Regions from separate parts of the Arsenophonus apicola genome, predicted to be linked through region 1. Evidence: predicted binding sites of a transcription regulator. Region 1 holds the regulator's gene; each other region holds the start of a gene.
The links. Region 1 encodes PurR, which represses purine synthesis genes. Its sites were predicted from a motif close to CANGCAAACGTTTGCNTG; they were not measured.
Positions count from the first base shown of each region.

Region 1 (10,766 bases):
AAAGGGATTGATGTATGAAGCTTTAATGCCGACGATTGATTTTATGCAATATCAGCAGCAAATGCATAGAATTATGGCAAATTATATGCCACATAATCATCGCAGTGGTAATTTGCTGAAAAAGATAGGTTTCAAACCAGAGGGATATGCGAAAGCTTATTTACAAATTAATGGTGAGTGGCGCGATCATATTTTAATGTCACTAATTAGCAAAAATAACCAGGAATAATTTTTGCTAAATAAAACCAGCATAATAATGATCGATTTTTATCTGCTGATTTAGTAAAAATAGTTATTTTAATTCATGGTCATGCTTACCGGTCGCTGATACACTTTATCAATCTATTATGGTCATCATTAATAAAGATATTGCATGAATCTACTAAAATCGTTAGCAGCGATAAGCTCTATGACAATGTTTTCCCGAATATTAGGATTTATTCGTGATGCGATTATCGCCCGTTTTTTTGGTGCTGGTGCGGCGACAGATGCTTTTTTTGTTGCTTTTAGATTACCGAATCTTTTGCGCCGAATTTTTGCCGAAGGCGCATTTTCCCAAGCATTTGTTCCTATCTTAGCTGAATATAAAAATCAGCAGGGTGATGAAGCCACTCGCACCTTTATTGCTTATGTCTCTGGTTTATTGACCTTGATTTTAGCCATCGTTACATTGGCAGGGATATTAGCGGCCCCTTGGATTATTTATATTACCGCACCCGGTTTTACTGATACACCGGATAAATTCGATTTAACCGTTGGTTTATTGAGAATCACTTTTCCATATATTTTGTTGATCTCTTTAGTCTCGTTGGGGGGAGCTATCTTAAATACTTGGAACCGTTTTTCTGTTCCTGCTTTTGCCCCTACCTTGCTTAATATCAGTATGATTATGTCAGTACTGTTGTTGGCGCCCTATTGTACACCACCTATTATCGCGTTAGCGTGGGGGGTTTTTGCTGGTGGCATTTTACAGTTGTTGTATCAATTACCTTATTTACAAAAAATAGGTATGTTAGTTTTACCGCGTATCTCTTTGCGTAATAGCGGTGTGTGGCGGGTAATGAAGTTAATGGCGCCGGCGATTATTGGTGTTTCAGTAAGCCAAATTTCGTTAATTATTAATACTATTTTTGCCTCATTTTTACAATCAGGTTCTGTGTCGTGGATGTATTATGCTGACCGATTAATGGAGCTTCCTACCGGTGTTCTAGGGGTGGCATTGGGTACTATTTTATTACCCTCTCTGGCGAAAAGTTTTTCCATGGGTGATCAGCAAGAATATCAGCGTTTAATGGACTGGGGGTTACGGCTTTGCTTTTTATTAGCGTTACCTTGTGCTATTGCATTGGCTATTTTAGCTCAGCCATTAACGGTGTCACTTTTTCAGTATGGTAATTTTAGTGCCTACGATGCGGTAATGACTCAGCGAGCGTTAATTGCCTACTGTGTCGGTTTAATGGGGTTAATTGTCGTTAAAGTATTAGCGCCTGGGTTTTATTCGAGACAAGATATTAAAACACCGGTCAAAATTGCCATTATTACCTTAATTTTGACACAATTAATGAATCTTGCCTTTATTGGCCCGCTAAAACATGCTGGCTTGGCCTTATCAATCGGTTTAGCGGCATGTTTTAATGCTTTGATGCTTTATTGGCAATTACGTCGCCAGGCAATTTTTATCCCATTAGCTGGCTGGGGAAAATTCTTGTTTAAATTAGTCGCCGCTTTAATTGTTATGGTCGCGGTATTATTGCTGGTATTAAATTTTATGCCGGCCTGGGAGCAAGGCAATATGTTGATGAGGATTACGCGGTTATTATTGGTGGTTTTTGCCGGTGCAATAAGTTATTTTGCGGCATTATTTGTTTTTGGTTTTCGTTTGCGAGACTTTTCACAGCGGGCTATTTAGTTAATTAAGCGACAAATAGTCTTGGTTAAGTGATCATGAGTAGGGTGAAAAAGCGTTAACGCGCTTTTTGATTGCTTATCGAAACTGTAAGCTCACTGGCTTTACAATCAAAAGAGAGAATTGGGAACAGATAGATTTGGTGCGTCCGAGTGGACTCTAACCACCGACCCCCACCATGTCAAGGTGGTGCTCTAACCAACTGAGCTACGGACGCACAAGATAAATATATCGCTAACAATTGGTGCGTCCGAGTGGACTCGAACCACCGACCCCCACCATGTCAAGGTGGTGCTCTAACCAACTGAGCTACGGACGCAATAAGAATTGCTATGGCGACAATGTGGAAACGAATATTAACGGGTCGTTTCCATTCTGGCAAGGGAAAAATAAAATTTCACATCTAACTGCTCGTATTTAATGCTATTTAGCATTAAACAGCAATTTTTCTTTTTTTATACCTTGTACCCGTTTGACAAAATAGTTATCGAGTTGAATGCCGTAATACAAACTCGTCTGGTTGGCGTTGAAGCCATAGTATGCGAGAAAGAATCATGATAGCTGATGCAGTTAAGCTAATAATAAAACCGATCCAGAAACCTTTAGGTCCCAGATGAGGTACAATAAAATCTGTTAAACCAAGTAGATAACCTGTCGGTAGGCCGAGTAACCAGTAAGCAATGAAAGTGATGAAGAAAATCGAACGGGTATCTTTATAGCCGCGTAATATACCGGCGCCAATTACCTGGATGGCATCGGAAATCTGATAAATAGCAGCGAATAACATTAATTGTGACGCCAAAAGCACCACTTCTGGATTGCGATTATACATTAATGCGATCTGCTCTCTAAGTGACACTGTCACAAGTGCGGTGCAACAAGCTACTGTTAGACCGACCATGATACTAGCATAGGCGGATGTTTTCGCGTTTTCAGTTGCAGAACTGCCTAAATTATATCCGACGCGAATGGTTGCTGCGATACCAAGAGAAATAGGAAACATAAACATTAACGAACTAAAATTTAATGCTACTTGATGTCCTGCGACAGCGATAATACCTAATGGCGCGACCAGTAAGGCGACAATAGCAAAAAGAGTTACTTCGAAGAAATAAGCAAGACCAATAGGTAATCCTAACGCGAACAGACGTTTTAATAATGAAAAGTCAGGTAAAGCAAATTGTTTATTAGCACGGATGTCTCGTTGTGAAGGGGTATGGCGGATATACCAACGCATAAAAAAGAACATTGCCCAATATACCGAGGCAGTGGCTACACCACAACCGACACCACCAAGAGCCGGAGCACCAAAATGACCATAAATAAAAATATAGTTGATTGGTATGTTAATAAATAAACCAAGAAAACCAATGAACATACCGGGTTTTGTTTTAGATAACCCATCACACTGACTGCGTAAAACTTGATAAAAAAGATAGCCTGGTGCTCCCCACATAATGGCATGCAGAAACCGCACAGCCTTATTTGCCAGTTCATGATCAATATTAGGCATATTATTTATAATATGATGGGCATTATAAATAACACCCATAACTAAAAGTGATAAGAAGAAAGCTAGCCATAAGCCTTGTTGTATATGATTGCCAATAACTTGACGTCGGCCTGAACCATTTAATTGCGCTACCACCGGAGTTAAAGCCATCAATAAGCCGTGGCCAAACAAAATAGCAGGTAACCAGATAGAGGTTCCTACCGCAACTGCAGACATATCTGTTTCACTGACTTTGCCCGCCATTACTGTATCGACAAAACCCATAGCGGTTTGTGAGAATTGAGCAAGAATAATCGGAATACCCAATGCTAATAGGCTTTGTGCCTCTTTAAAATATTTATTCACCCACCATACCTTATAAAAAATGAACAGAAGCCGGAAAAGGAATTGATCCGTTAAAAATTGGCTTATTGTATCGATTTGGTAAAGTTATCGCTATAAATAGATAGAAAGCTGCCATATTTATTGTTTCTAGAGTGCTTATCTAGCATAACTGGCGTAGAATGATGACTAATCTGTTATTAAAGTTGGGAACTCAATATATGTTTACAGGCATTGTGAAAGGAAAAGGAATATTAATTGCGGTGGAAGATAGCGTTAATTTTCGTACCTATACTGTTCAATTTCCTAGTGAATTACTCGCTGGTTTAGAAACAGGCGCCTCTGTGGCTAATAATGGCTGTTGTTTAACGGTAACCCATATTAATGGGGATAAGGTGAGTTTTGATTTAATGAAGGAGACTTTGCGACTGACAAACTTAGGCAGTTTAAAACTAGGCGATATGATTAATTTAGAAAGATCAGCAAAATATGGTGATGAAATTGGGGGTCATGTTATGTCGGGTCATATCATTACGACCGCCGAAGTAGCCAAGATTTTTAAAGCTGAAAATAATCTCCAAATTTGGTTTTATCTACATGATAAACAATTAATGAAATATATTCTGCACAAGGGCTTTATCGGCGTTGATGGAATTAGTTTAACAGTTGGCGATGTGGTTAATAATCGTTTTTGTGTCCACCTGATCCCAGAAACCATTGCGCGTACCACGATTGCAGAAAAGCGTCTGGGAGATAAAGTTAATATTGAAGTTGATGCCCACACCCAAGCGGTAGTTGATACTGTTGAGCGGGTAATGGCACAAAAATATAATCATCAGCTGTGTTAAGCCTGTAGCCACGCAATTTTAATTAGGTTAAGTAATTTTAAAAGAAGAAACAGGATCTGATTAACAATAGGCAAAGGTTTCTTCTTATTAGAATAAGGTTAATGGCAAAAGTGGTTTTCCGTGTTTAATTGACTAATTTGTGGCTAAGTTAAATCTGCCAATAAGCGCTATAAATAAACAAGAATAGCCCTACTAAAAAATGCGTCGCCAATAACAAAACTCGCCTAATTAATATAATGAAACGTTTATGGCAAAGATTTTCGCTCTCTGGCCGCTTGACAGGTAAAACAACTGATAAATTACTTACTGAAAAATGACAATTTAACATGCTTAGTTAGTCGACATCCTACATCTCACCAGCGTTTGTTTAAAGATTTTTTACTATTCTAATGTTTCCGCAGTATTGGCTGAATTTTTACTTTTTTGCAGCCAGTAGCCTATTAGCAGTGGAATAATGGTAGAAACCATAACAGTGCTAGTTGCTAGCAGAGGGTTGGCAATTAGGCTAGATACCGCCAGACTTGCCGTAAAACACAAACCTAGCTGGAGAGTATTTTGTAAAGCGGCGGCTTTACCACTGTCTTTAGGAAAAACACTTAAGGCATTTGACACCACAATAGGATAGCAAGCACCGTTCATCGCAGCCATACAGCAGAAAGGTAGTAACAGGGCAAATAAATTAGGTTGGGAATAGATAGCAAGAATGAAGATAACCAATACACTTATTGCATAACCGATAAGAATGATTGGCAACAGGATTTGGTTTTTTATTTTGGCGATTAAATAACGTCCCCCGTAGCCACCGAACATAAAGGCAATGGTTTGAGGTACGTAACTGATACCAATATCCTGCGGATTATATCCCATTTTAGTTAAAATAAACGGAGAGCCGGTTAGCCAGGCAAAAAATCCGGCACTACAGGCGGCATAAATTAATACATTACCACTAAAAATGGCAGAACGTAGAAAGGTGATAAAAGTAGGAGTGGATTTTATTTTGTGAGTTTTTTCTAAACGTTTTTTTTCCTGTAATAAAAGGGTGGCCAGAAAAAGCAATATTCCGATGATAGCTAAACTAAAAAATATTATTTGCCAGCTATTACCAGTAAGGATCCAGGCACCTAATAAGGGGGCTAAGGCCGGCGACAGCGCAACTAAAGGCATAATGGTGGCAAATACCCGTCTAGCATATAGGCCACTAAAACGATCAATTACCAAAGCTTGCCAAATGACCGCTGTTGAACAAACTCCAATACCTTGAATAAATCGCAAAATAAGCAATTGGCTGCCATTGGTGATACCGAGTGTGGCCAGACAGCTAGTAATAAATAGCGCTAGTCCAATTAATAAAACGGGTTTTCTGCCAATACGATCGGAAAGCGGCCCCCAACTAAGTTGAGCGAAGGCAAAACCACATAAAAATAGACTAAGACTTGCGCTGATGGTATTTGCTGAGGTATTAAGTTGTTGTTGCATAATACTAAAAGCAGGTAAGTACATATCAATGGCCAAAAAACCGAGCATACTTAAGCCAGCAAGATAAAGCATAAAGCCAAAATTGTGTTGATTGGGGTTATTTTTATTCATATTGGTATCAATAAATTAAATAATATCAAATATCGCTTTTTATTGTATAAGAGATGAATTTTTGTTGTGAAGCGTTATTATTTGCATATTGTTATCAAATATTTTGACAGGTTAAAGGCTATGTGGTCAGAGTACTCCCTTGAAGTAATTGATGCCGTTGAAAGAACGGGCAGTTTTAGTGCCGCTGCCGCAGAGTTACATAGAGTTCCCTCTGCGGTAAGTTATACCGTAAAACAATTGGAAGAGTGGCTGGCTGTTGCTTTGTTTGAACGGCGTTATCGTGATGTTGTACTTACCGATGCCGGTAAATTTTTCGTTAAAAATGCGCGCAATATTATCAAGACCATGCGTGATACACGCCATCAATGTCAACAGATTGCCAATGGTTGGCATGGACAATTTAGTATTGCTATTGATCGTAGTTAAACCAGAAAGAATATTGCAATTAATATTAGATTTTTATCGCCACTTTTCTGATATTGAACTTTTTATTCAGCAGGAAGTTTATAATGGGGTATGGGAGGCGTTGGTCGATGGGCGAGTAGATATTGCTATTGGTGCAACGCGCGCGTCGCCAATTGGCGATAGATATAGTTTTCGTGATATGGGCTTTATGCCCTGGTCATGTGTTGTCAGCATAAATCATCCTTTAGCACAAATAAGCGGTCTAATTAACGATCAACAATTACGTCATTATCCAAGTTTATGTTTAGAAGATACCTCTCGTTACTTGCCAAAGCGAGAAACTTGGGCATTAGATAACAAAAAACGGCTTATTGTGCCAGATTGGGAAAGTGGTCTGGCTTGCTTAAAAAATGGATTATGTTTAGGATTTGCGCCTAAACATCGGGTAGAGCAACTTTGCCGCATAAATGAATTAAAAACATTGCAAATTAAGCAACCCTTACCTGATAGTCCATGTTGTGTTATATGGAATGAAGAAAAGCGTTCTCCAACCTTGAGTTGGTTACTGGATTACTTAGGTAATAGTGAAACGCTCAATGCCGAGTGGCTGACTAATTGATAATGTTCAAATCTAGTGATTATCTGCGGTAATCAATAAACGGACCATCGACAACTGAACGACGTTCAATAAGCTCAGGATGTATTTCAATAGTTTGTGCATCTTTGCGTTTATTAATAATGCGATCAAGCAGCATAGTAAAAGCCATTTGGCCTAAACGTTCTTTGGGTTGATGAATGGTGGTTAACGCTGGTGTAAAAAAACGCGCATTGCGCACATTGTCATAGCCAATAATAGAGATATCATGGGGAACACGAATGCCTAATTCATTTGCTGCACAGATAGCCCCCATCGCCATAATATCACCGCCACAAAAAATGGCGCTCGGTCTTTGTTGGTGATTTAAAATTTGTTTCATCGCATCGTAGCCAGAAGATGGCTCGAAATCACCCTCGACAATCCATTTATCATGTGGTTGGATGTTAGCTTCCTTCATAGCATTGAGAAAACCTTGCCGCCTACCACTGCCGGTATTGCGTTTTAAAGGTCCAGAGATGATCCCTAAATCACGATGCCCGCGTTCAATCAGATAGCGTCCGGCAAGATAACCACCATAAACCGCATTATCAATAATGACATCGGTAAAATCACCATGTGCTTGCCCCCAATCCATCACTACCATTGGAATATTACGGTATTCTTCTAACATTCCGAGTAGTTGTTTTGGATATTCTGAACACATTACCAGTAAACCATCAACCCGTTTTTGCGCTAACATTTGTAAATAGGCTTGTTGTTTATTCAGATTATTATGTGAGTTGCACAGGATCAATGTATACCCTTGGCTATAACAGTTGTTTTCTACTGACTCGATGACTTCTGCAAAATAAGGGGCTTCATTAGTTGTGGCCAGTAACCCAATGGATTTAGTATGGTTAACTTTCAAACTACGAGCGACGGCACTAGGAGAATAATTAAGTGTTTTAATGGCTGCCCAAACAATCGTTTTTGTCTTTTTGGCGACAAAACGGGTGTTATTAATTACATGAGATACGGTGGTAGTCGAAACACCCGCTAACTTTGCCACATCCTTAATTGTTGCCATGATTAAAAAGACTCCTGAACCATTCTCAATTCTATTACTATTATTTAAAAACGACTATTATTGAACTATAAAAATAACCATTTGATAATTAAGTTATCAGTAAACTGTCCATTTTGTCTGATTTGTCATAAAAACAAAAGTGTTAATCAATATTTCCTCGATGATATAATAGAAAATAGTTTTTATTGTTGTATGATGTTATGACATTTAATGATTTTTCATTCGCTAATTTATGAATAAAGCAGTGAGAATAGTGAGGTGAGGTTATGGATACTGATTTTAAGTATGGTTTATGTACTGCGATTGTTGCATTGTTAATGATTGTATCATTTGTTTCTTTTATTTTCTGACTATTAGGTTGGCTTAACTGTCTGCTCGGATCGTTACAACGATAATGGTTTTTGGCTTAACCAGTATAATGTAATCAGCAGGCTGCGCTATTGGCAGCCTATCGGTTAGTTGAGAATTACATTCTTTCTACCGTTTCAATGCCTAATGTGTCTAAACCAATTTTTAAGGTTTTTTGCGTCAGGAACGCCAGTTTTAATCGGCTTTCTTTTAAAGCGTTATTTTCTGCATTCAAAATTGGGCAATGCTCATAAAAACTTGAAAATAAACCAGCCAGATCAAATAAGTAAGCACACATAATATGTGGTAAACCTTCGCGCGCAACGGTTAGTATTGTCTCTTCAAATTGTAATAAACGCGTCGCTAGAGCTTGCTCATACTCATTAGCTAACATCACCGGCGCGGTTAGCGTTGCGGGATTAATATTAGCCCGTTTAAAAATCGAGGCCACTCGGGTATAGGCATATTGCATATAAGGCGCGGTATTACCCTCAAAAGCTAACATATTGTCCCAGTCAAAAATATAATCAGTCGTACGATTTTTCGATAGATCGGCATATTTTACTGCCCCAATACCAACCGCCTGAATAATTGATTGTAACTCCTCTTCTGGCATAGCTGGATTTTTTTGCCGGATAAGATGATCTGCCCGCTCAATCGCTTCATCAAGTAAATCTGCAAGCCGGATCGTTCCGCCTGCGCGAGTTTTAAACGGTTTACCATCTTTACCGAGCATCATACCAAACATGTGATGCTCTAATGACATTGTATCAGGGATATAGCCGGCTTTACGTACAATAGTCCAAGCTTGCATGAGATGTTGATGTTGGCGTGAGTCTATATAATACAACACCCGATCGGCGTGAAGCATTTCATGACGATATTTTGCGCAGGCAATATCTGTTGTCGTATAGAGATAGCCACCATCTTTTTTCTGGATGATCACCCCCATGGCATCACCATCTTTATTCTTAAATTCATCCAGATAAACAACCATAGCGCCATCACTTTCAACGGCTAATCCTTTAGCTGTTAAATCAGCGACAATATCAGGCAGCATATTATTATATAAGCTTTCACCCATCACATCGTCTTCAGTTAGTGTGACATTTAAACGCTGATAGGTTTGCTGATTTTGCGCCAAGGTAATATCAACCAATTTGCGCCACATTTTACGACAGTATTCATCACCAGATTGCAGTTTAACCACATAATTACGTGCCAGTTCAGCAAAATTTTCATCTACATCATAATGTTTTTTAGCTTCACGATAGAAATTTTCCAGATCAGCTAAAGCCATATCGGCAGCATTTTCTTGTTGAACTTTTTCTAGGTACGCAATTAGCATACCAAACTGGGTGCCCCAATCACCAATATGATTAGCACGTATTACTTTATGACCTAAAAACTCTAATGTGCGAGCGACAGCATCGCCAATGATAGTAGAGCGTAAATGGCCCACATGCATCTGTTTGGCAACATTAGGAGCCGAATAGTCAATAATGACGGTTTGTGGCGTAACGGCGCTAATAGCTAATTTTTCATGTTGTAAAGTAAGTTCGATCTGTTTGGCTATCCATTGCTTATCAAGAAAAATATTAATAAAACCCGGCCCCGCTATTTCAACTTTACTGGCAATATTTTCCAGCTTCAGTAGCGGTAGCATTTTTTCCGCTAACTGACGGGGAGGAATGCCGATTTTTTTAGCTGCAGACATGACGCCATTAGCCTGGTAATCACCAAATTGGGCTTTTGTTGAAGGGCGGATATGTGCATCACTACCTTTAGGAGCTCCTGCGGCAATTAATGCATTACTAATTTTTTCTGAAAGAAGAGCCTGAATATTCACCTGATTACCTTAATGATGAAGATAGCTGTCGTTTTCGACTTGGTAAGCTACAGCTATGAGAGACGAGATAAAAAATAGCTGGCTTTATACCATAATTAGCTATTCACATGCTACTAATCAACTATTTGATCGATAACTCTATTGTAAAAATAATATCAGCTAGGATCTTTTTTATCATCTTGCTAAATGACCATAGAGGATTTTTGCTTTATCTAACTTTAAAAATTGTACTGGTTCAAAAATTGCTATTTTGATTAGAAATATTAATTTAAAAAATAGGCTATGTTAAGTCTCTTTATTTTCCAGATTAAAATTTATCTTCATG
Region 1 is NZ_CP084222.1:1,830,332-1,841,097, reverse strand. Features, by position in the region: gene rimJ (ribosomal protein S5-alanine N-acetyltransferase) at 1-229, shown strand, start outside; gene murJ (murein biosynthesis integral membrane protein MurJ) at 374-1,909, shown strand; tRNA gene LDL57_RS08780 (tRNA-Val) at 2,047-2,123, opposite strand; tRNA gene LDL57_RS08775 (tRNA-Val) at 2,149-2,225, opposite strand; gene LDL57_RS08770 (MATE family efflux transporter) at 2,391-3,764, opposite strand; gene LDL57_RS08765 (riboflavin synthase subunit alpha) at 3,962-4,588, shown strand; gene punC (purine nucleoside transporter PunC) at 4,970-6,175, opposite strand; partial or broken gene punR (DNA-binding transcriptional activator PunR) at 6,296-7,199, shown strand; gene purR (HTH-type transcriptional repressor PurR) at 7,219-8,244, opposite strand; gene cydH (cytochrome bd-I oxidase subunit CydH) at 8,511-8,594, shown strand; gene argS (arginine--tRNA ligase) at 8,711-10,441, opposite strand.

Region 2 (10,766 bases), 330 kb from region 1:
ATCCTTAACAAAGGGAATGGTCAGTTTGCGCTGCGCAACAATCGAAGCATGATCTAACTCATTTAACATAGTAAATAATGTGCGGGTTTTTCTATCTAAACGCTTTAATACAAAACGACTAACCTCTTCAGATAAGTCAAAACCACGTAATTTAGCGCGTAATTGGAGTGCCTGGATCTTATCTTCATCACTAAGTGGATGAAGTTTATAGATCTGCCCCCAATCAAGTCTGGAGGCTAAATCAGGTAAAGTTAAATCAATCAATCTTGGCGGCCTATCGCCGGTGATCAATAAACAGCTTTTACCATTTTCCAAGATACGATTATATAAATTAAAAAGTGCTATTTCCCACTCTTCATCATCGGCAATACAATGAACATTATCAATGCAAACCAGCGCTAAATGCTCCATACCATCTAAAACATCAGGAACAAAATAGCTACGTTTATCCAGTGGAACATAGCCAACTGCCTCACCCTTTTGTGACAATTCAGTACATGCAGCATGTAATAAATGGCTTTTGCCACTACCTTCTTGCTGAGACCAAAAATAAATATAGCTACTATGGAATTGATTAATAGCAGATTTAATGGCCGCTAATAAAATACTATTTTCGCCAGTAATAAAACTGGCAAAGGTTTCATCATCAGGCGTAGATAAAGGTAATGAAAGCTGCGACGGCGTATTCAGAAGCACCTCTTTCTGTATAGATAAGAAAACACATACAGCTTAACACAAAAGTTGTAATTAGATGAACTTAAACAATATCATCCAATGAAACTAGCAATCTAGCTATTATTGCAATAAAAATAGCTATTTTTTAATCGGATCAACCGACTCAAGCTTAGTGGTTATATAAGTTTTTTCTGGCCGAATAATATTAATCAGGCGAAAAACTAACGACATAATAATACCGATAATGGTAGCAAGCGCCATCCCCTTCAACTCAGCGGCACCAATATGGATTGTGGCACCACTTACCCCAATAATAAGAATAACTGAAGTCAATATTAAGTTTTGTGGCTTATTATAGTCTACTCGAGAATCAATTAATACTCGGATACCTGATGCCGCGATAACACCATAAAGTAATAAGGAAACGCCCCCCATCACTGGAACTGGGATAAGCTGAATTGTAGCGGCTAATTTACCTACACAGGAAAGCATAATAGCTAAGATTGCCGCGCCACCAATTACCCAGGTGCTATATACTTTAGTGATCGCCATCACCCCAATATTTTCACCATAGGTGGTATTCGGTGTTGAACCAAAAAATCCTGAAATGGTGGTTGATAAACCATTGGCAAACATTGAACGGTGTAAACCGGGATCTTTTAATAAATCTCGCCCAACAATATTCGCGGTTACCACCAAATGACCCACATGTTCCGCAATAACAACTAGCGCAGCAGGCAAAATAGTCAAAATAGCAAACCACTCAAATCGTGGAGAATAAAATGTGGGTAATGCAAACCATGGCGCGCTAATAACCGGAGTTAAATCAACTTTTCCCATTAAAAATGCGAGTAGATAACCGGCAATCACACCAATTAAAATAGGAATAATCGCTAAGAAGCCGCGAAAAACTACCGAACATAAAATGGTCACGATCAACGTCACCACTGAAATAATCAGATTGCTTGAATCAACCGCTATATCCGCTTTAGGTAAAAGTCCTGCCATGCCAGCCGCCGTTTGCGCTAATTCCAGACCAATAACAGCCACAATCGCGCCCATCGCTGCAGGAGGAAAGATTATATTGATCCAATTTCTACCGGCTATTTTTACAATCAGTGATACCAAGCAAAAAAGTAGTCCACAAACAATAAATCCGCCCAATGCTAACTCATAACCAAGGGGTAATAACAATAAAACTGGCGAAATAAAAGCAAAGCTTGAGCCCAGATAAGCAGGAATACGCCCCCGACAAATAATCAAATAGAGCAATGTACCAATGCCATTAAACAATAAAACGGTTGCAGGGTTGATGTTAAATAAAATGGGAACTAATACTGTCGCACCAAACATAGCAAACAGATGCTGAAAACTTAATGGAATGGTTTCTCTTAGCGGCGGCCTTTCTGCTACGCCAATTACGCGGCGGGTCATTAACAATATCCTCTCAATAACTAATAATTGATATATTATTACTCATCAAAACTGATCAATAAAGCCCACCTTTTAATATTTTAATTTCATAACAGAAAATTGTATCAAATATTAAGTAAGCTCTGGTAAGATAAAAACCATTTCTTAGGACTAATCACCAAGAAAAAACAAAATTTATTGTAATAAAGATAGCAAGATTAACCCTTAATTTTTTGAATTTTAACTTATCATCTGAAGATATAAAAAGTATTATTCAAGTTAAATTTGCTCTACTTTCTGATTGGTTAAAACAAAACAATACTAAAGTAGAAAATAATAACTATTCGCTGTGTTTTAATTAATATACTTTACTACTTTGATTACAAAATCAAAAAATGCCAATGATTTTCTTATATCATAATTAATTATACATAGTATATTAAAATTAAATAATAATATAGGTTATCTAGTTAGTTTCAGGAGAATAACCATTACCGTTTTATTTAATAAAATTATGACAATATATTTTAAATTAGCGGATAAAAAATTTTTAAAAAAATTAGACTCAATAAATTATAAAATGGATTATTTTAATTAAAGGAATCTTTATGATAAATACAAATAAATTTAATAGTATCGATAATTCTATTGATACATCAAAATATAGTGATGAAAATATTAGTCATTTATTAGGTTGTGCTGAAATATTTGGTCAAGGAAAGGAAAAAGCTATCCAAGATGATCATCTATGGAATGAAAATAGTGATAGAGAAACAAATGCCAAAAAACTGGCCGCTTCACCGACAAATTTCGTTACCACAATAATAACCAATATCCGTGACCAAGCAAAATGGGCGCCGACTAATTCATTAGATAATGCATCGCTTTATTTAAGAAACTACTTAGATTATCTCTATCAAATTAGAACCTTTAACTATATTTTAAATTTTAATAGCCGTTCAGGCAGCTTCCAAACGACTAATCCTCACCACTTAGCCGAACATATTATTGCCACGCATAAATTTATTGACAATAATGAACGTGCCAATTTAACCAAAGAGTTAGCAACCAATCTAACCAATTTTGTAAAATTTAATGAAGAGGATCATAATTTTATTCAGTTTATTGAACCAGTAATAAAAGCAGACAATCAAGCTAAACTATTTTATTACAGTCTGTATTCTAATCTCGCTTCCGGCTATAATTTTAATTATGTCGCCCAAGAATTTGTTTTTGATCCCAATAAACTGACGGTAGAAAATGCCAAAATTGAATTAAATAAAAAATATGAAGGACTAAAACGTTGGTTGGATAAAAATAGAGCGAAAAAAACGCCAAAAAATTAACTGATTAAATTTAAAATAATAATCTTGATGCTTAATAAGATTGGTATCGCTAGCCAATCTTATTTTTTTCAATGACTATCATTAATAAAAAATAACTTGAACAATAAAGGTTATTTAGTACCAAATATCTTATCGCCCGCATCACCTAAACCAGGAACAATATAACCATGTTCATCCAAATGGTCATCAATCGCTGCCGTATAAAGTTCAACATCCGGGTGGGCAGCTTCTAGAGCTTTAATACCTTCGGGAGCGGCAACTAATACCAATATTTTGATAACCTGACAGCCTGCTTGTTTAAGTAAATCAATCGTGGCAATCATTGAACCACCGGTGGCCAACATCGGATCAACAACCAATGCCATGCGTTCATTAATATTTGAAGCCAGCTTTTGAAAATATGAAATAGGCTCCAGCGTCTTTTCATCACGATAAACACCTACAACACTTATCCGGGCGCTAGGAATATTTTCCAATACCCCATCCATCATTCCCAATCCAGCACGCAAGATTGGCACAACGGTAATTTTTTTTCCTTTGATTTGCTCGATATTTACCTGACCACACCAACCTTCTATTGCAATTGTCTCGGTTTCTAAGTTAGCTGTTGCTTCATAAGTTAAAAGACTGCCCACTTCTGAGGCCAATTCACGAAAACGTTTAGTACTAATATCTTTATCCCGCAATAAACCCAATTTATGTTTAACTAACGGGTGTTTCACCTCAACGATTTTCACGCTACTCTCCTTCAGTAAAAACTATCTACAAATAAAAAATTAGCAGATTATAGCGCTTTTTCTGCCCTCTTCCACTGCTAGATCATGGTTTTCTATGCCTGAAGTTCTTTTTACACACTTTTGCACTATATAATCAAAACCCATAAAGGGTCTCGCAAACGTTTGCTTAGGCTGGTAGAATTATCGCTGTTTCCATCTATTTTACTAAATGCAATCGCCTTGGGAGCTTGCTGTGACAGATAAAATTTCTCTCAGCTATAAAGATGCTGGTGTCAATATCGATGCAGGTAATACACTGGTCGAACGTATTAAAGGGGCTGTTAAAGAAACCCGCCGCCCGGAAGTAATGGGGGGATTAGGCGGATTTGGCGCACTGTGTGCCTTACCACAAAAGTATCGTGAGCCAATATTAGTTTCAGGTACAGATGGTGTCGGAACCAAACTGCGATTAGCAATGGACTTAAAACGCCATGATACCATTGGCATTGATCTAGTTGCCATGTGCGTTAATGATCTGATTGTTCAAGGTGCGGAACCCCTCTTTTTTCTCGATTATTATGCAACCGGTAAACTAGATGTGGACATAGCTAGCAGTGTGATCAAAAGCATTGCCGCAGGCTGTAAACAATCAGGTTGTGCCTTGGTGGGTGGTGAAACAGCAGAGATGCCGGGTATGTATCATGGTGAAGATTATGACATAGCCGGTTTTTGTGTTGGTGTGGTTGAAAAAACAAAAATTATTGATGGTAGCAAAGTTAAAGCTGGCGATGTCATTATTGCTTTAGGCTCTAGCGGCCCCCATTCCAATGGCTATTCATTAATTAGAAAAATTTTACAACTAAGCCAAATAGATCCAGTCACAATACAATTAGAAAATAAGTCACTGGCGGATCATTTATTAGCCCCAACACGCATTTATGTTAAAAATATTCTAGCATTAATTGAAAAAGTGGATATACATGCCATTGCTCATATAACAGGTGGCGGTTTTTGGGAAAATATTCCACGTGTTTTACCAGCAAATACCCAAGCACAGATTGATGGTGCTAGCTGGCAATGGCCAGCCATATTTAGTTGGTTACAACAAACGGGTAATGTAACTACCCATGAAATGTACCGCACCTTTAATTGTGGTGTTGGCATGTTAATTATAATACCCGCAAAAGAAGTCTCCGACACATTACAACTGCTTAATCAACTAGGTGAAAATGCTTGGCAAATAGGTAAAATTGTCGCGATTAACGCGAATGAACCGCAGGTGACAATTAGCAAATGAAAAATCTCGTGGTATTAATTTCTGGCAATGGCAGTAATTTACAAGCCATTATTGATGCTTGCAAAAAACAAACTATTGCCGCACAAATTAGTGCGGTTTTCAGTGATAATCGAACTGCTTATGGTTTAGAACGGGCTAAGCAAGCCGCGATCCCAACCGTTGTGCTGCCAAAAGCAGATTACGCCGATAACCATACATATAATGTATCACTTATGGCCGAGATAGCACAATATCAGCCAGATCTGATTGTATTGGCTGGTTATATGCGCATTCTCACACCACGCTTTGTCAGCCATTATTTAGGCAAAATAATTAATATTCATCCTTCTCTATTGCCTAAATACCCAGGATTGGATACCCACCGTAAAGCGCTGGCTAATGGTGATAAAGAGCATGGTACTTCAATTCATTTTGTCACCGAGAAATTGGATGCAGGCCCGATTATTTTACAAGCCAAAGTGCCTATTTTTGCTGAAGATCAACCACAAGATATTATTGCGCGTGTTCAAACACAAGAGCATCGTATTTATCCGTTAGTCATTAATTGGTTTGTTAAAGGTCGATTAGCGATGGTTAATAATTCAGCTTTCCTGGATGGTTGTAAACTACCTGAACACGGTTATGCCAATGATGAAGATTAGTATTATTGCTTACTTTGTGATGCCATAGGCATCACAATTCTGTATACTAATATTGCCCCATACTTATACCAATTCTAATTGATTAATTTTATAAGAATAATCAACCAATACTTAACGAATTAGTTATCGAAAACTGAGTTTATTGCTAAAATATAGTTGCTCTTATTTATCACTTAGCTTGATTCTGCTATTTTTGACTGACCAGAGTAACTAAAAATACAGAACATCCATAGTGACTATTTTTATATGCTAAGTTTTACTCGCAATCGAGGTATCCAATGCCTACTGGCAAAAAAAACGAGTCGATTACACTACGACCCTTAGAACGTGAAGATCTCCCATTTGTCCATCAATTAGATAATAACGCCAGTGTCATGCGTTATTGGTTCGAAGAACCTTATGAAGCCTTTGTTGAATTAAGCGACCTGTATGATAAACACATTCATGATCAATTAGAACGTCGGTTCATTATTGAAAATGAAGGTACTAAAATTGGATTAATCGAATTAGTAGAAATAAATTACATTCATCGTCGAGCAGAAATTGGTATTATTATTGATCCGGCCTTTCAAGGTAAAGGATACGCTGCTATAGCCACTAACTTAGCGATGGATTATGCCTTTTCAGTCTTAAACCTCTATAAAGTCTACTTAATTGTGGATAAAGAAAATACCAAAGCGCTGCATATTTATAAAAAATTAGGTTTTCATATTGAAGGCGATCTGGTGGATGAATTTTTTTATTAATGGCAAATATCGCACTGTCATACGGATGAGTATTTTTCAACATCAATACAGTGAAATGAAAAAAAAATCCCTACTAGAGAGCAATAAAATATCTGAAAAATCATTAGTAATCAGATAAGCTGGTAAGTATCAATATCCTATATTACTAAATAACAATATTGGTTATGGAGTAAAGATGTCTCAAGATCGACTCTATATAGAAAAAGAGATCAGTTGGCTATCATTCAATGAGCGAGTTTTGCAAGAAGCAGCAGATAAACGTAATCCGCTGATTGAACGTATGCGATTTTTGGGCATTTATTCCAATAACCTTGAGGAATTTTATAAAATTAGATTTGCCGATGTTAAGCGACGGATATTAATTAATGAAGAACAAGGAAGCGCATCCAGTTCACGCCAGCTACTAAAGAGAATAGAAAGCAAAGTTGCTAAGCTCGATCAAGAATTTGACTCACTGTATAACGAGCTGTTACTGGAAATGGCGCATAACCAAATTTTCCTCATTAACGAGCGGCAAATTTCACCGAACCAACAAATTTGGTTACGTCAATTTTTTCGCCAACAACTTCGTCAACATATTACGCCTATCTTGATCACACCAGAAACAGATTTAGTTGAATTTCTAAAAGATGACTATACCTATTTAGCCGTTGAGATTATCCAAGGGCAAAATATTCAATATGCTTTACTCGAAATTCCGGCGGGCAAACAGCCTCGATTTATTCATTTACCGCCTGAAATGCCAAAACGCAGGAAGTCAATGATCCTGCTAGATAATATTTTGCGTTATTGTCTAGACGAAATATTTAAAGGCTTTTTTGACTATGACCAATTAAACGCCTACGCTATGAAAATGACGCGCGATGCGGAATATGATTTAACTACTGAGATGGAATCCAGCATGCTAGAGTTGATGTCATCCAGTTTAAAACAGCGACTTAATGCCGAACCTGTTCGTTTTGTTTATCAACGCAACATGCCTGATGAAATGGTCGAACTACTGAGAAAAAAACTCGGACTATCTAATGATGATTCGGTTATTGCGGGTGGCCGTTATCATAATTTTAAAGATTTCATTAAATTTCCGAATGAAGGTAATAAAAATTTACTTAATAAGCCACTGCCGCGCTTACGTCATCGTCGTTTTGATAACTTCCGTAATGGATTTGATGCCATCAGAGAAAAGGATGTTCTCCTCTACTATCCTTATTACACTTTTGAACATACGATAGAATTATTACGGCAAGCCTCTTTTGATCCCAACGTGTTGACAATTAAAATCAATATTTATCGTGTAGCCAAGGATTCACGCATCATTGAATCGATGATTAATGCTGCTCACAACGGTAAAAAAGTCACCGTGGTGGTTGAATTACAAGCTAGATTTGATGAAGAGGCCAATATTCATTGGGCCAAGCATCTTACTGAAGCCGGAGTACATGTTATTTTCTCTGCACCTGGCCTGAAAATCCACGCTAAACTTTTTATTATTTCCCGCTTCGAACAAGGTGAAATTATTCGCTATGCCCATATTGGCACCGGCAATTTTAACGAAAAAACCGCTCGCCTTTATACCGATTATTCCTTATTAACGGCAAATCAACAAATTACCAATGAAGTAAGGCGGGTATTTAACTTTATTGAAAATCCTTACCGGCCCGTCAGTTTTGAAAATCTCATGGTTTCACCGCAAAATTCACGCACTCGGCTGACGCAACTGATCGAGCGGGAAATTACCAACGCTCAGGTGGGAAAAGCGGCCGCTATATTTTTAAAAATTAATAATTTAGACGACAAAGAGTTAATTAATCGTCTTTATGATGCCTCCAATGCTGGCGTAAAAATTCGCCTGCTGATCCGCGGCATGTGTTCACTGGTTCCTGGCCAAGCTAATTTTAGTGAAAATATTCAAGTTACTAGCATTGTTGACCGCTTTCTCGAACATGATAGAGTTTATGTATTTAGCAACAATGGTAACGAAGAAGTCTTTATCTCATCGGCTGACTGGATGACGCGCAATATCGATTTTCGTATTGAAGTCGCGGTTAAATTGGTTGATCAACAACTGAAACAGCGCGTGCTCGATATTCTTGAATTACAATTTAACGATACAGTTAAAGCTCGTTATATCGATAAAGAGTTAACTAATCGTTACGTACCACGTGGTAATAAACGCAAAATCCAAGCCCAACTTGCCGTCTACGATTATTTAAAATCACTTGAACATCCCGAGACAAGAGCTTAATACTATGCCATTAACTAAACCTTCAGCATCAAGGCCGATGGAAATTGCTGCCATTGATCTAGGCTCTAATAGCTTTCATATGATTGTGGCACGAATTGTTAATGGTGCTCTACAGATTTTAACCCGTATTAAAAAACGCGTTCATCTGGCTGACGGCTTAGATGAGCATAACAAATTAAGCGAAGAGTCAATTCAGCGTGCCTTAACATGTTTAGCACTTTTTGCTGAACGTTTACAAGGCTTTAGCGCAGATAATGTCTGTATTGTTGGCACCCATGCCTTACGAGAAGCGGTTAACGTCAAAGCGTTTTTGCAACGCGCTAAAGCCATTATCCCCTATCCAATTGAAATTATTTCAGGCCAAGAAGAGGCGCGACTTATTTTTATGGGTGTAGAACATACCCAGCCAGAAAAGGGCCGCAAGTTGGTGATTGATGTTGGTGGTGGATCAACGGAACTCATTATTGGCGAAGATTTTAAGCCTGTATTAATGGAAAGCCGTAAAATGGGATGCATTAGTTATGGCCGTCAATTTTTTGCCAATAATATCATTAATGAAACCAATTTTGTGCGTGCCTATTTTGCTAGCCAGCAAAAACTGGAAAATCTTGCTTGCCAATATAAAATGAAAGGTTGGGACTGTGCCTTTGGCGCTTCAGGAACCATAAAAGCAATCCATGAGGTACTTTGTCAGTTGGGTGACTCAGATGGCATCATTACCCCTGAACGCTTAGCTAAATTAAAGAAATTAGTACTAAAGTATAAAAATTTTAAATCCCTCGATCTACCTGGCTTATCGGCAGAGCGTGCTCATGTTTTTGTTCCGGGATTGGCCATTTTATGTGGTATATTTGATTCTCTACAGATCAAACAATTATCTCTGTCTGACGGCGCTTTGCGTGAAGGAGTTCTATATGAAATGGAAGGGCGTTTTCGTCATCAAGACATTCGCCAGCGTACTGCATTAAGTTTAGCTGAACACTATAATATTGATCATGAACAAACCCAGCGAGTGTCAAAAACCATCGAAATTCTATATCAACAATGGGCCAAACAAAATCCCAAGTTAGCTAACCCACAATTGAAAGTGTTACTTATCTGGGCCGCTATGCTGCATGAGGTAGGATTAAATATAAATCATAATGGCTTACACCGTCATTCTGCCTATATTTTACACAATACCAATCTGCCGGGATTTAACCAAGAGCAACAGTTATTACTGGCAACATTGGTGAGATATCATAAAAAAAGCATTAAATCGGAAGATATTCCTAAGTTAAATCTGTTTAAGAAAAAACAATTTTTACCGATGATCCAACTTTTACGGTTGGCTACTCTTCTTAACAATCAACGTCAATCAACAACAACGCCAAATTCACTGCGTTTAAAAACCGATCAAAGTCATTGGACGCTCTACTTCCCTTCTCACTATTTACAGCAAAATGCGTTAATGCTGCTAGATTTAGAAAAAGAACAAAAATACTGGCAAGAGGTACCTGGTTGGAAATTAAAAATTAAAGAGGAATCTACTTGATATTTTGGTATTATAAAAAATAAAATTTACCAAATATAAATCTAATTTAATTGCTTAATTTCTATCGGATAACTTATCTATCCTAATGCTGATAGTAGTTGTTAAAACAATGTGTGCATTTAATCAAAAGTTTTATAAATGATAATACCTGAT
Region 2 is NZ_CP084222.1:1,502,777-1,513,542, reverse strand. Features, by position in the region: gene hda (DnaA inactivator Hda) at 1-708, opposite strand, end outside; gene uraA (uracil permease) at 814-2,109, opposite strand; gene LDL57_RS07145 (hypothetical protein) at 2,697-3,434, shown strand; gene upp (uracil phosphoribosyltransferase) at 3,545-4,171, opposite strand; gene purM (phosphoribosylformylglycinamidine cyclo-ligase) at 4,404-5,447, shown strand; gene purN (phosphoribosylglycinamide formyltransferase) at 5,444-6,088, shown strand; partial or broken gene speG (spermidine N1-acetyltransferase) at 6,367-6,952, shown strand; gene ppk1 (polyphosphate kinase 1) at 7,010-9,079, shown strand; gene ppx (exopolyphosphatase) at 9,084-10,613, shown strand.
Region 2: a site for PurR is predicted at 4,323-4,340, ahead of purM (phosphoribosylformylglycinamidine cyclo-ligase). Genes of this name have one in related genera too.

Region 3 (10,766 bases), 830 kb from region 1:
ATAGAGTTAGCATATATTCAGCGTGTTTTAACGGCTGTTTTAAGGCTTGATAAGCGGCATTGATTGTCGCAGCCTGTTGGAGTGCACCTAGTTTGGCACTTTCAGGTTGGTTAGCAAAGCGATCAGGATGATGCTGACGCTGTAATTCCTGATAACGGTAAGTTAATTGCTCAAGGTCAATAGAATATGAAAATGGCAGACCGAAAAGGGTAAAATAGTCCATAAATGCTCTAGGTTGAAAATATGAAACCGGCAGTGGGAAATTTATGTCACAGCCTTCGTCTATTCAGCTTTAGGTTTATCAAATAATAAATAAATTCTCATACGTTAAAACTTTCACCGCAGCCACATTCATTTTTGCTATTAGGATTGTTAAACTTAAAACCTTCATTAAGACCTTCTTTAACAAAATCCAATTCTGTTCCATTGAGGTAAATCATACTTTTACCATCAATGACAACTTTTACGCCTTTGTCTTCAAAGACAGTATCATCTTCATTAATGATATCAACAAATTCAAGCACATAAGCCATGCCTGAACAGCCAGAAGTCCTTACACCTAAACGTAGGCCTTCACCTTTTCCTCGGTTATGTAAGAAAGTCAGAATACGCTCTGCCGCATTTTCAGTCAGAGAAATTGACATACAACACTTCACAATCAAAACCAGTACAGGCGGATACGATAAATAAAAGTAAACCAGTATCACGCCTAAAAGGGATTTTATATTAATTAACTATTTGCTTTGCCGTTTATTTTTATAGTCTGCAATGGCCGCTTTAATCGCATCTTCTGCCAAAATAGAACAGTGAATTTTAACTGGTGGCAACTCTAACTCTTCAGCTATAGCCGTATTTTTGATAGTCTCTGCTTCATCCAAAGTCTTACCTTTCATCCATTCCGTTACTAATGAACTAGAGGCAATTGCCGAACCACAACCATAAGTTTTAAAGCGCGCATCTTCGATAATACCTGCGTCATTAACTTTGATCTGAAGTTTCATCACATCACCACAAGCTGGTGCCCCTACCATCCCACTACCTACCATGGGATCATCATTATCAAACGAACCTACGTTGCGTGGATTTTCATAATGATCAATTACTTTTTCGCTATATGCCATATTGTAAACTCCTGAAACCGTCTATTCGTCTATTAATGATGAGCCCATTCGATGCTATTAAGATCGACACCCTGCTTATACATCTCCCATAGGGGAGAAAAATCGCGCAGCCGACCTATCGCATTGTGGATTAGCTCGATGGCATAGTCGATTTCTTCTTCTGTAGTGAATCGACCAAAAGAGAAACGAATTGAACTATGTGCTAACTCATCATTCATTCCCAATGCTCTTAGTACATATGAAGGTTCAAGGCTTGCCGATGTACATGCTGAACCTGATGAGACCGCCAAATCTTTAAGCGCCATCATCAATGATTCACCTTCCACATAGTTAAAACTAACATTGAGAATATGAGGAGCGCCGTTGGTCAGATCCCCATTAAGATAAACCTCTTCAATATTCTTAATACCGTTCCATAAGCGTTGGCGTAAGGCGCGTAATCGAACAGATTCTACTGCCATTTCTGCTTTAGCAATCCGATAAGCTTCACCCATTCCTACAATCTGGTGTACTGGTAATGTCCCTGAACGCATCCCTCGTTCATGACCACCACCATGCTGTTGGGCTTCTAGTCGAATACGGGGTTTACGACGTACATAAAGTGCGCCTATTCCCATTGGTCCATACAGTTTGTGTGCTGAGAAAGACATTAAATCAATTTTTAGTTCATTTAAATCAATCGGTAATTTACCTACTGACTGGGTCGCATCAACATGAAAAATAATACCGCGATTGCGGCAAAGCTCACCCATAGCGGCAATATCTTGAATAATACCGATCTCATTATTAACATGCATGATTGACAGCAAAATTGTATCCACACGCATAGCGGCTTCAAGTTCATGTAGATCAATAAGACCACTACTTTTTGGCGAAAGATAAGTCACTTCAAAACCTTCACGCTCAAGTTGACGGCAAGTGTCCAAAACTGCTTTATGCTCAGTTTTGCTGGTAATGATATGTTTGCCTTTTTTCTGATAAAAATTGGCAACCCCTTTCACAGCCAAGTTATCTGATTCAGTCGCTCCTGAAGTAAAAACAATCTCGCGCGGATCCGCATTAATTAACTCAGCAATCTGATTACGCGCAATATCAACAGCCTCTTCAGCCCGCCAGCCAAAAACGTGAGAACGGGATGACGGATTACCAAAATTGCCATCCATAGTCATACACTGCATCATTTTTTCAGCGACACGAGGATCAACCGGTGTGGTCGCCGAGTAGTCTAAATAAATCGGTAGTTTCATTAACTCACTAGCTCCATAAGACGAAAAACGTCTCAAAATTTTATTACTTTGCAATTACTCTATTTTGTTGAACCGTTCAATTTATGCTTGCATATTAATAATGGGTTCAGATTGATGAGTCGCTCTCACCGGATGTTTATCGTTATCTTGACGATCAGCAACTTCTTGTACTTCTTGATTATTGACCAACTCTTGTAAGCTAATATTACTAAGAAAACTGGTAATACGGTCACTTAAATCACGCCACAATGCATGGGTCAAACAACGCTCTCCACCTTGGCATCCTTCTTTTCTTCCCTGACAACGAGTTGCATCAACCGACTCATCAACAGCAGAAATAACTTGAGCGATGAAAATAGTTTTTGCCTCCCGACCTAATAAATATCCGCCACCAGGGCCACGAACACTGGCAACTAATTCATTTTTGCGAAGTCGAGAAAACAGTTGCTCAAGATAAGAAAGCGAAATTCCCTGGCGTTCCGATATATCAGCCAATGGCACTGGCCCAGTCTTTGAATGCAATGCCACATCCAGCATGGCTGTTACTGCATAGCGTCCTTTAGATGTTAGTCTCATAATATATCCCCATAGTTAAATGTGACAAAAATTGTGTCATTCCTGAGTATTTTAGTCAACTATTTAACCTAGTATTTTACTCAACTATTATTTATGCCATTTTTCAATTGATGTGAGAATACCACGCAAAATATGGAGTTCCTGCATTTCAGGACGCGCTCGAGTAAATAAACGTCGCAATTTATTCATGATTTGTCCAGGGTGACGCTTTCTGATAAATCCAGATGCATTGAGCACTGCTTCAAGATGGATATAAAAACGTTCTATATCCTCAATTGGCGGATATTGTACCTTATCTTTATTATCCACCGAGGATTTTTTTTCATTTATTGTCAAGTATGCCATACGAATTTCATAACTGATCAATTGAACAGCCATTGCCAAATTGAGTGAACCATATTCAGGGTTGGTTGGAATATGAAGATGATATTGGCATTTCTGTAGTTCTTCATTGGTTAAGCCAACGCGTTCGCGGCCAAAAATGATAGCCACCGGGGAATTTATTGCCTGACGAATGGTTTTTTCACCACACTCTCGTGGTGTCACCTGTGGCCATGATAAAGTACGAGCGCGCACACTAGTTCCAATTACCAAACTGCATCCAAGTACAGCTTGATCTAATGTCGCCACGATAGTCGCTTGACCAATCACATCACTGGCCCCAGCAGATAATGCAATAGCTTGTAAATCCGGTAAAATAAGTGGATTAACTAAGTATAAATTAGTTAGTCCCATCGTTTTCATCGCCCGGGCAGTTGATCCCATATTTCCAGTATGCGAGGTTTCAACCAAAATAATGCGAATATTTTCTAACATAATTGTCTTTATTTGGCGTTGATCATCAGGCTATTCTACCACAATCATAGTCATGTTGACGAATCTCTGTTATACTGCCACCTTTGCTTAATCCTTGTTCTTTAACATTCCAGTGGAAATAACCCATGCATCCAATGCTAACTATTGCTATTCGAGCAGCTCGCCAAGCAGGCAACTTTATTGCTAAAAGCTATGAAAAACCGGATTCTATTGAAATAATGGCAAAAGGCCAAAATGATTTTGTGACCAATATCGATAAAAAAGCGGAACAAATTATTATTGAAGTCATCCAGAAATCTTATCCTACCCATACCATTATTACTGAAGAAAGTGGTCAAATACTTGGTGAGAAGAATGATATTCAGTGGGTTATTGATCCCTTGGATGGCACAACCAATTTTACTAAACGTTTACCCCATTTTTCCGTCTCTATCGCGGTACGTATTAACGGCCGTACAGAAGTTGCCACCATTTATAATCCTATGCTTAATGAGCTATTTACTGCAGTACGTGGCCAAGGAGCACAATTAAACGGTTACCGCCTTCGTCTTAAAAATACCAATGAATTAGAAGGGGCAATTATTGCCACGGGTTTTCCTTTCAAAGCGAAACAACATTCAGCCGCATATATTAATATTATCGCTAAACTATTTAAAAAATGCGCCGATTTTCGCCGTACAGGGTCAGCAGCTTTAGACTTAGCTTATGTTGCGGCTGGTCGCGTCGATGCCTTTTTTGAAATTGGCTTAAAACCATGGGATTTTATGGCCGGTGAGCTGTTAGTACGTGAAGCAGGTGGTATTATAACTGACTTTGTTGGCGGTCATAATTATCTCTGCTCAGGCAATTTGCTGGCAGGCAGTCCACGTATGGTGAAAAAAATGGTACCAGAAATACAGACTGAGTTAAGCGATCCACTAAAAAGCTAAAAAAATAAAAATAGCCCTAGCCAATATTTATTATTTAGTTTGTAATCTTTGATGACGTGGTTTTGTCATTAACTCGTTGGCGGCGGCTCTCAAATAGATATAAGATTCGCCACGACTTAGCTGCTTAGATAAACTGGCAAATATTTTCCAGATTTGCTGTTATTGTCGATGCCGTCTTATAGAATGATTGTCTATTAAACCCCCTAACCCTATTTAGGTATTAAGGGGTATTTTACCAACGCTTTTAGTTAACTTTACTGAGCTGAAAGTTCATCACATCTTTGAGTATGAATTTTCTGATTAGCATCACTAGACGCTTTAACTTTCTCTCCTATTAGCCCCATCGCTGATTGTAAGGCTTCTTTTTCATTAGCAGCAGTAACAGGCTGATCAAATAAATCCATTTGCTTGTTTGGATAACCGTGCCAACCGTGACACATATATTGCTTATCTTTTTTGTCATTGGCCGCCATCGCCATGGAAGGGAACAAAATTGAAATCATGTAACAAATTGATAATATTAATAATCCGTATTTTACTGAATAATTCATTTCAATCTCCTAGGGTATTGTGACGCCTAATTAATAGATGACCTTATTCATTACGATTGAGTTGAATAATCTAAATCGCAATGTTGCTAATGATAAAGCAAATAATAATCATTTCCATTATGTTTTTTATACATTTTTGTAATAAATATATATATAAATAATATTAAATAACTAATTTTATTAATATAATTTATCAACCAGACAAAGTAATTTTGGATATAATACGCTTGCGTGATAAGTTATATATTTCAACATGGTGGAAAAGATTTAATCAGCAATTCGCCATTAAAGTCGTAAGCAATAGACGTAATGAGGGAATATTAAATTGCTGTTTGCTAGCAAAGGAGGATTTTAATGATTGGCCAACTTGCTTAGTTTTAATATAAAAAATTTTATTTGCATCCTTGGTTAATATTTATCTGTTATTCAAGTTAAATGAACAAGTTTAGCTAACTAGTTCGACTATACCATCAAATTTATTGATGTGATTTTTCACTCGGTCGAATAAATAATGCTGGAATGACAATCAATGACATTAAGCAAAATACCCAGTTATGGTGAAAAGGGAAAAATTCATACACAAAACCCACCACGATTGTCACTATCGCTAACCCCGCTCCTAGCCCCAATGCCGAATAAAATGCTTGTAGACGAATAATTTCATCTTCGCTACGTCCACTAATAAAACGCATTGCCGCAAGATGACAAACAGTAAAAGTACCACTATGTAAAAGTTGGCTCACTATCAATATTGGTAAAGCGGTAAAACTAGCCATTAATCCCCAACGAATAACCGCACAACTTGCTGCTAACAATAATAATCCACTTGCCTGCCAATGACGAAAAAGCACATAGCTAAAGGTAAATACAATCACTTCAGCAGCAATACTTAAAGCCCATAACAGACCAATAGTAGTATCGGAATAACCCACTTCTTTCCAATAAATTGAAGAAAAACCATAATAAGCGGCATGAGAACTCTGTAATAAGGTTGTGCACAGTAAAAAACGCCAAACTGAGCTCTCAAGCAATAATTGCTTCAATGATATAGTTGTATTGGCGATCTGGCGATAAGTAGCTTTAGGCATAATAGTAGGTTGTAATAACATCGCCAACAGCATAATTATTATGCTGACAAGTAATGCATAGATAATTATTTTATGTCCCCAGTTATTCGCTAAATAACCGATCAAAGAAGCGCTAATAATAAATGCAATCGAACCCCAAACCCTCACTTTACCATAATCAAATGTTATCTGTTTTTGCCAACTAGCGGCTAACGCATCGGTTAAAGGTATCATCGGTGAAAAAAAAAGATTAAAAGCCAACATGATAAATAATAACCATAACCAATGTGAACTAACGGTAAATCCAACTGCAAAAATCAGTGTTAAACCAGCAAATAGACGCAAGGTGGTAATTAGGTGACGGGATCCTGTTACTATTGGTGCGATCAGCAAAGAACCAATAAAACGCGCAATTAGGCCCGATGCTAACAAAATACCGATTATATCGGCCTCAAGCCCTTCACTATTTAGCCAAATTGCGATAAAAGGCAAAAAAATGCCATAAGCAAAAAAATAAGTGAAATAATCTAACGCAAGCCAACGTGTTGATGGAATAATCATTATTTATTGCCATTTAATTATCGATGTAAAAAGCCCATTTCAGTAAATAACTAAAACAGGCTGAAACGGATAACAAAATTTTAACTTATTTATGCATAAACCGGAAACTGCTGGCAAATTAACAATACTTTTTGTTTTATATTTTGAATCTCACTTTCATTATCAATATTGTCCAAAATATCACATATCCAATTAGCTAATTCAGCAGATTCTTTTTCTTTAAACCCACGACGAGTGATGGCGGGTGTACCAATACGAATACCTGAAGTAATAAATGGACCCTTTGGATCATTTGGTACACTATTTTTATTGACGGTAATATTAGCACGACCCAGTGCGGCATCCGCCTCTTTACCGGTGATCCCTTTATCCACTAAATCTAATAAGAATAAATGGTTTTCAGTTCCACCAGAAACAACTTTGTAACCACGCTTGATGAAAACATCAACCATCGTTTTCGCATTTTTAGCCACTTGCTGTTGATAGGTTTTAAATTCAGGCTCCATCGCTTCTTTTAGTGCAACCGCTTTCCCAGCAATAACATGCATTAGCGGACCACCTTGAGCGCCAGGGAATACAGCAGAATTTAGTTTTTTGTAAAACTCTTCATCACCACCTTTAGCCAAAATCAAACCACCGCGAGGGCCGGCCAAAGTCTTATGGGTGGTGGTGGTCACAACATGTGCATGAGGAACAGGATTAGGATAAACACCAGCAGCGATCAAACCAGCGACATGCGCCATATCAACAAATAAATAAGCACCTACACTATCTGCAATTTGACGCATTTTAGCCCAATCTACCACGCCTGAATAAGCGGAAAAACCACCAATAATCATTTTAGGTTTATATTTTTGTGCCTGAGTGGCTATATCGTCGTAATCAATTTTACCCTTTTCATCGATACCATAAGGAACGATATTATAAAGCTTACCGGAAAAATTGACCGGTGATCCATGGGTTAAATGTCCACCATGTGCCAAATTCATGCCTAATACCGTATCGCCGGGCTGCAATAAGGCCATATAAACAGCAGTATTAGCTTGTGAACCTGAGTGTGGCTGAACATTAGCAAAATCCGCATCAAATAAAGTTTTCGCGCGATCAATAGCGAGTTGTTCAACAATATCAACATACTCACAACCACCATAATAACGCTTCCCTGGATAACCTTCAGCGTATTTATTCGTAAGTTGGGAACCTTGAGCTTGCATAACTCTTGGACTGGTATAATTTTCTGAAGCGATTAACTCAATATGCTCTTCCTGACGCTTAACTTCATTTTCCATTGCCTGCCATAGTTCTTGATCATAATCTGCAATACTCATTTCACGCTTTAACATTTACTTCTCCTGACTCAGCCACATTTTAAATCGCTATTCAATTAAATGAATAGCACACAGTGTAAACTCTTTTAGCTCACTGAGATAGCCCCAAAATAAAAAATTACGCAAACGATTGCTATATATGTAGCATCAAATAAAACATTTCTCGATAGCGATTTTATTGCCAACTTAAATACGCTAACTCAATCTCATTTTTACAATTAATTATTTACTTTTAATCGGAAACAATTTAAGTTGCATTTTTAATGCAACTTTAAAACCATTAGCTAATTTAGGAATTTTATATGATTGATACTCAAACTATTGCGACCGTTAAATCAACTATTCCTCTCATAGTCTCCACCGGCCCTAAATTAACTGCTCATTTTTATCAACGTATGTTTCAACATAACCTTGAATTAAAAGATATTTTCAATATGAGTCATCAAATTAATGGGGATCAAAAAGAAGCGTTATTTAATGCCATTTGCGCCTATGCCACCAATATTGATAATGTTTCTGCCTTACTACCCGCCGTTGAAAAAATTGCCCACAAACACGCTAGTCTGAATATAAAACCTGAACATTATTCGATTGTTGGTCATCATCTTCTACATACCATTGATGAGCTATTTCAGCCTGGAAAAGAAATTATTGAGGCCTGGGCTAAAGCTTTTGCTGTGCTGGCCGATATCTTTATTAACCGTGAAGAACAAATCTATAAAACAAATGAAAAAAGTATCGGTGGTTGGCGTGGCTTACGTCGCTTCAAAGTGGCTAAAAAGATCCCTCGTAGCGAAACAATTACCAGTTTTCAATTTATTCCAGAAGATGGTAATGAGGTAGTCGATTTTCTACCAGGACAATATTTAACCATTTATTTACAAGATCGTGAAAAACTAACCAATCAACAAATTCGGCAATACTCATTAACTAATGCGCCTAATGGTAAAAGTTATTCTATAGCGGTAAAACGTGAAGAAAAAGGTAGTGTATCAAACTATCTGCACAACGAGATAAACGAAGGTGATATCGTCAAACTGGCACCACCCTGCGGAGATTTTTTTCTGACGGCCAATAGCAATACGCCAGTGACACTGATTTCAGCCGGTGTCGGCTTAACGCCGATGATAAGTATGTTGGAAAAACTATATCAACAACAACATGCAGCACCATTAAATTGGCTACATGCGACAGAGCATAGCGGACATCACGCTTTTGCTAATGAAGTGAAAAATAAATTAACTGATTTTATCCATGGCTTCAGTGCCATTTGGTATAACAATCCGCGAGAGCAAGATAGACAACACGAACAGTATCAATATCAAGGACTAATGAATCTATCAAAAGTAAAACAACGGCTTAATATTAAAAATATGCATTACTACTTCTGTGGCCCTGTCAACTTTATGCAATTTATTGCCAAACAGTTGCTCGCCATGGGAGTAAATACCAGTCACATCCATTATGAGTGTTTTGGGCCACATAAAGTTATTGAGGAAAATAGACAATAACCATTAAAACCAACACTAAAAGCAAGATAAGTGGTAACAGGTGGGATAGGAGGTTACAGATTCCATATCAACTCCTTTGTAACTTTCAACCATCTGTTACCCTTTAAAATCAAATAGCCGCTTCATCCTGCTCACCGGTTCGAATTCGGATCACCTGAGCAATATCATAAACAAAGATTTTACCATCACCAATTTTTCCTGTCTGTGCGGTTTGCGTTATCGTCTCGACACAACTATCAACAATATCGTCTGAAACAACAATTTCAATTTTTACTTTAGGCAAAAAATCAACCATATATTCTGCACCGCGATAAAGTTCTGTATGACCTTTTTGCCGTCCAAACCCTTTTACTTCCGTGACTGTCATTCCGGTTACGCCTACATCGGCTAAAGCTTCTCTTACATCATCTAACTTGAAAGGTTTGATAATTGCATCAATTTTTTTCATCAAATTTATCCTATTATCACCAGTTTTTACGACCAAAACCCGAAGTAATTGGGTAACGCCTATCCTTATTGAAATTTCTAATTGTAACGCGCGGACCTACTGGTGCTTGACGTCGTTTATATTCATTAATATCAACTAGCTTGATCACCCTACGTACTGTTACCTCATCAAATCCAGCCGCAACTAATTCACTGACCGATTTATCCTGTTCTACATAACCTTCCAAGATCGCATCCAGCACAGGATAAGGTGGTAGACTATCCTGATCGAGTTGCCCTGGCGCTAGCTCAGCAGTAGGTGGCCGCTCAATCACGCGCTGAGGGATGTTTGCTGAAATGGTATTACGATATTTTGCCAGCTCAAATACTAACGTCTTCGGTACATCTTTCAATACCGCAAAACCACCGGCCATATCACCATAGAGAGTAGTATAACCTACTGCCGATTCACTTTTGTTACTGGTCGTTAATACTAAACGGCCACTCTTATTGGATATTGCCATCAGAATAATAGCCCGACAGCGAGCCTGCAAATTCTCTTCGGTTGTGCCGGCAGTCATGTCTGCAAATAAGGGCGACAAACCAGCCATAAATGCATCATACATAGCTTCA
Region 3 is NZ_CP084222.1:999,127-1,009,892, reverse strand. Features, by position in the region: partial or broken gene hscB (co-chaperone HscB) at 1-223, opposite strand, end outside; gene iscA (iron-sulfur cluster assembly protein IscA) at 321-644, opposite strand; gene iscU (Fe-S cluster assembly scaffold IscU) at 735-1,121, opposite strand; gene LDL57_RS04440 (IscS subfamily cysteine desulfurase) at 1,154-2,368, opposite strand; gene iscR (Fe-S cluster assembly transcriptional regulator IscR) at 2,450-2,944, opposite strand; gene trmJ (tRNA (cytosine(32)/uridine(32)-2'-O)-methyltransferase TrmJ) at 3,032-3,760, opposite strand; gene suhB (inositol-1-monophosphatase) at 3,886-4,689, shown strand; gene LDL57_RS04420 (hypothetical protein) at 4,944-5,240, opposite strand; gene LDL57_RS04415 (3-phenylpropionate MFS transporter) at 5,717-6,868, opposite strand; gene glyA (serine hydroxymethyltransferase) at 6,958-8,211, opposite strand; gene hmpA (NO-inducible flavohemoprotein) at 8,499-9,707, shown strand; gene glnB (nitrogen regulatory protein P-II) at 9,817-10,155, opposite strand; gene LDL57_RS04395 (NAD+ synthase) at 10,172-10,766, opposite strand, start outside.
Region 3: a site for PurR is predicted at 8,316-8,333, ahead of glyA (serine hydroxymethyltransferase). Genes of this name have one in related genera too.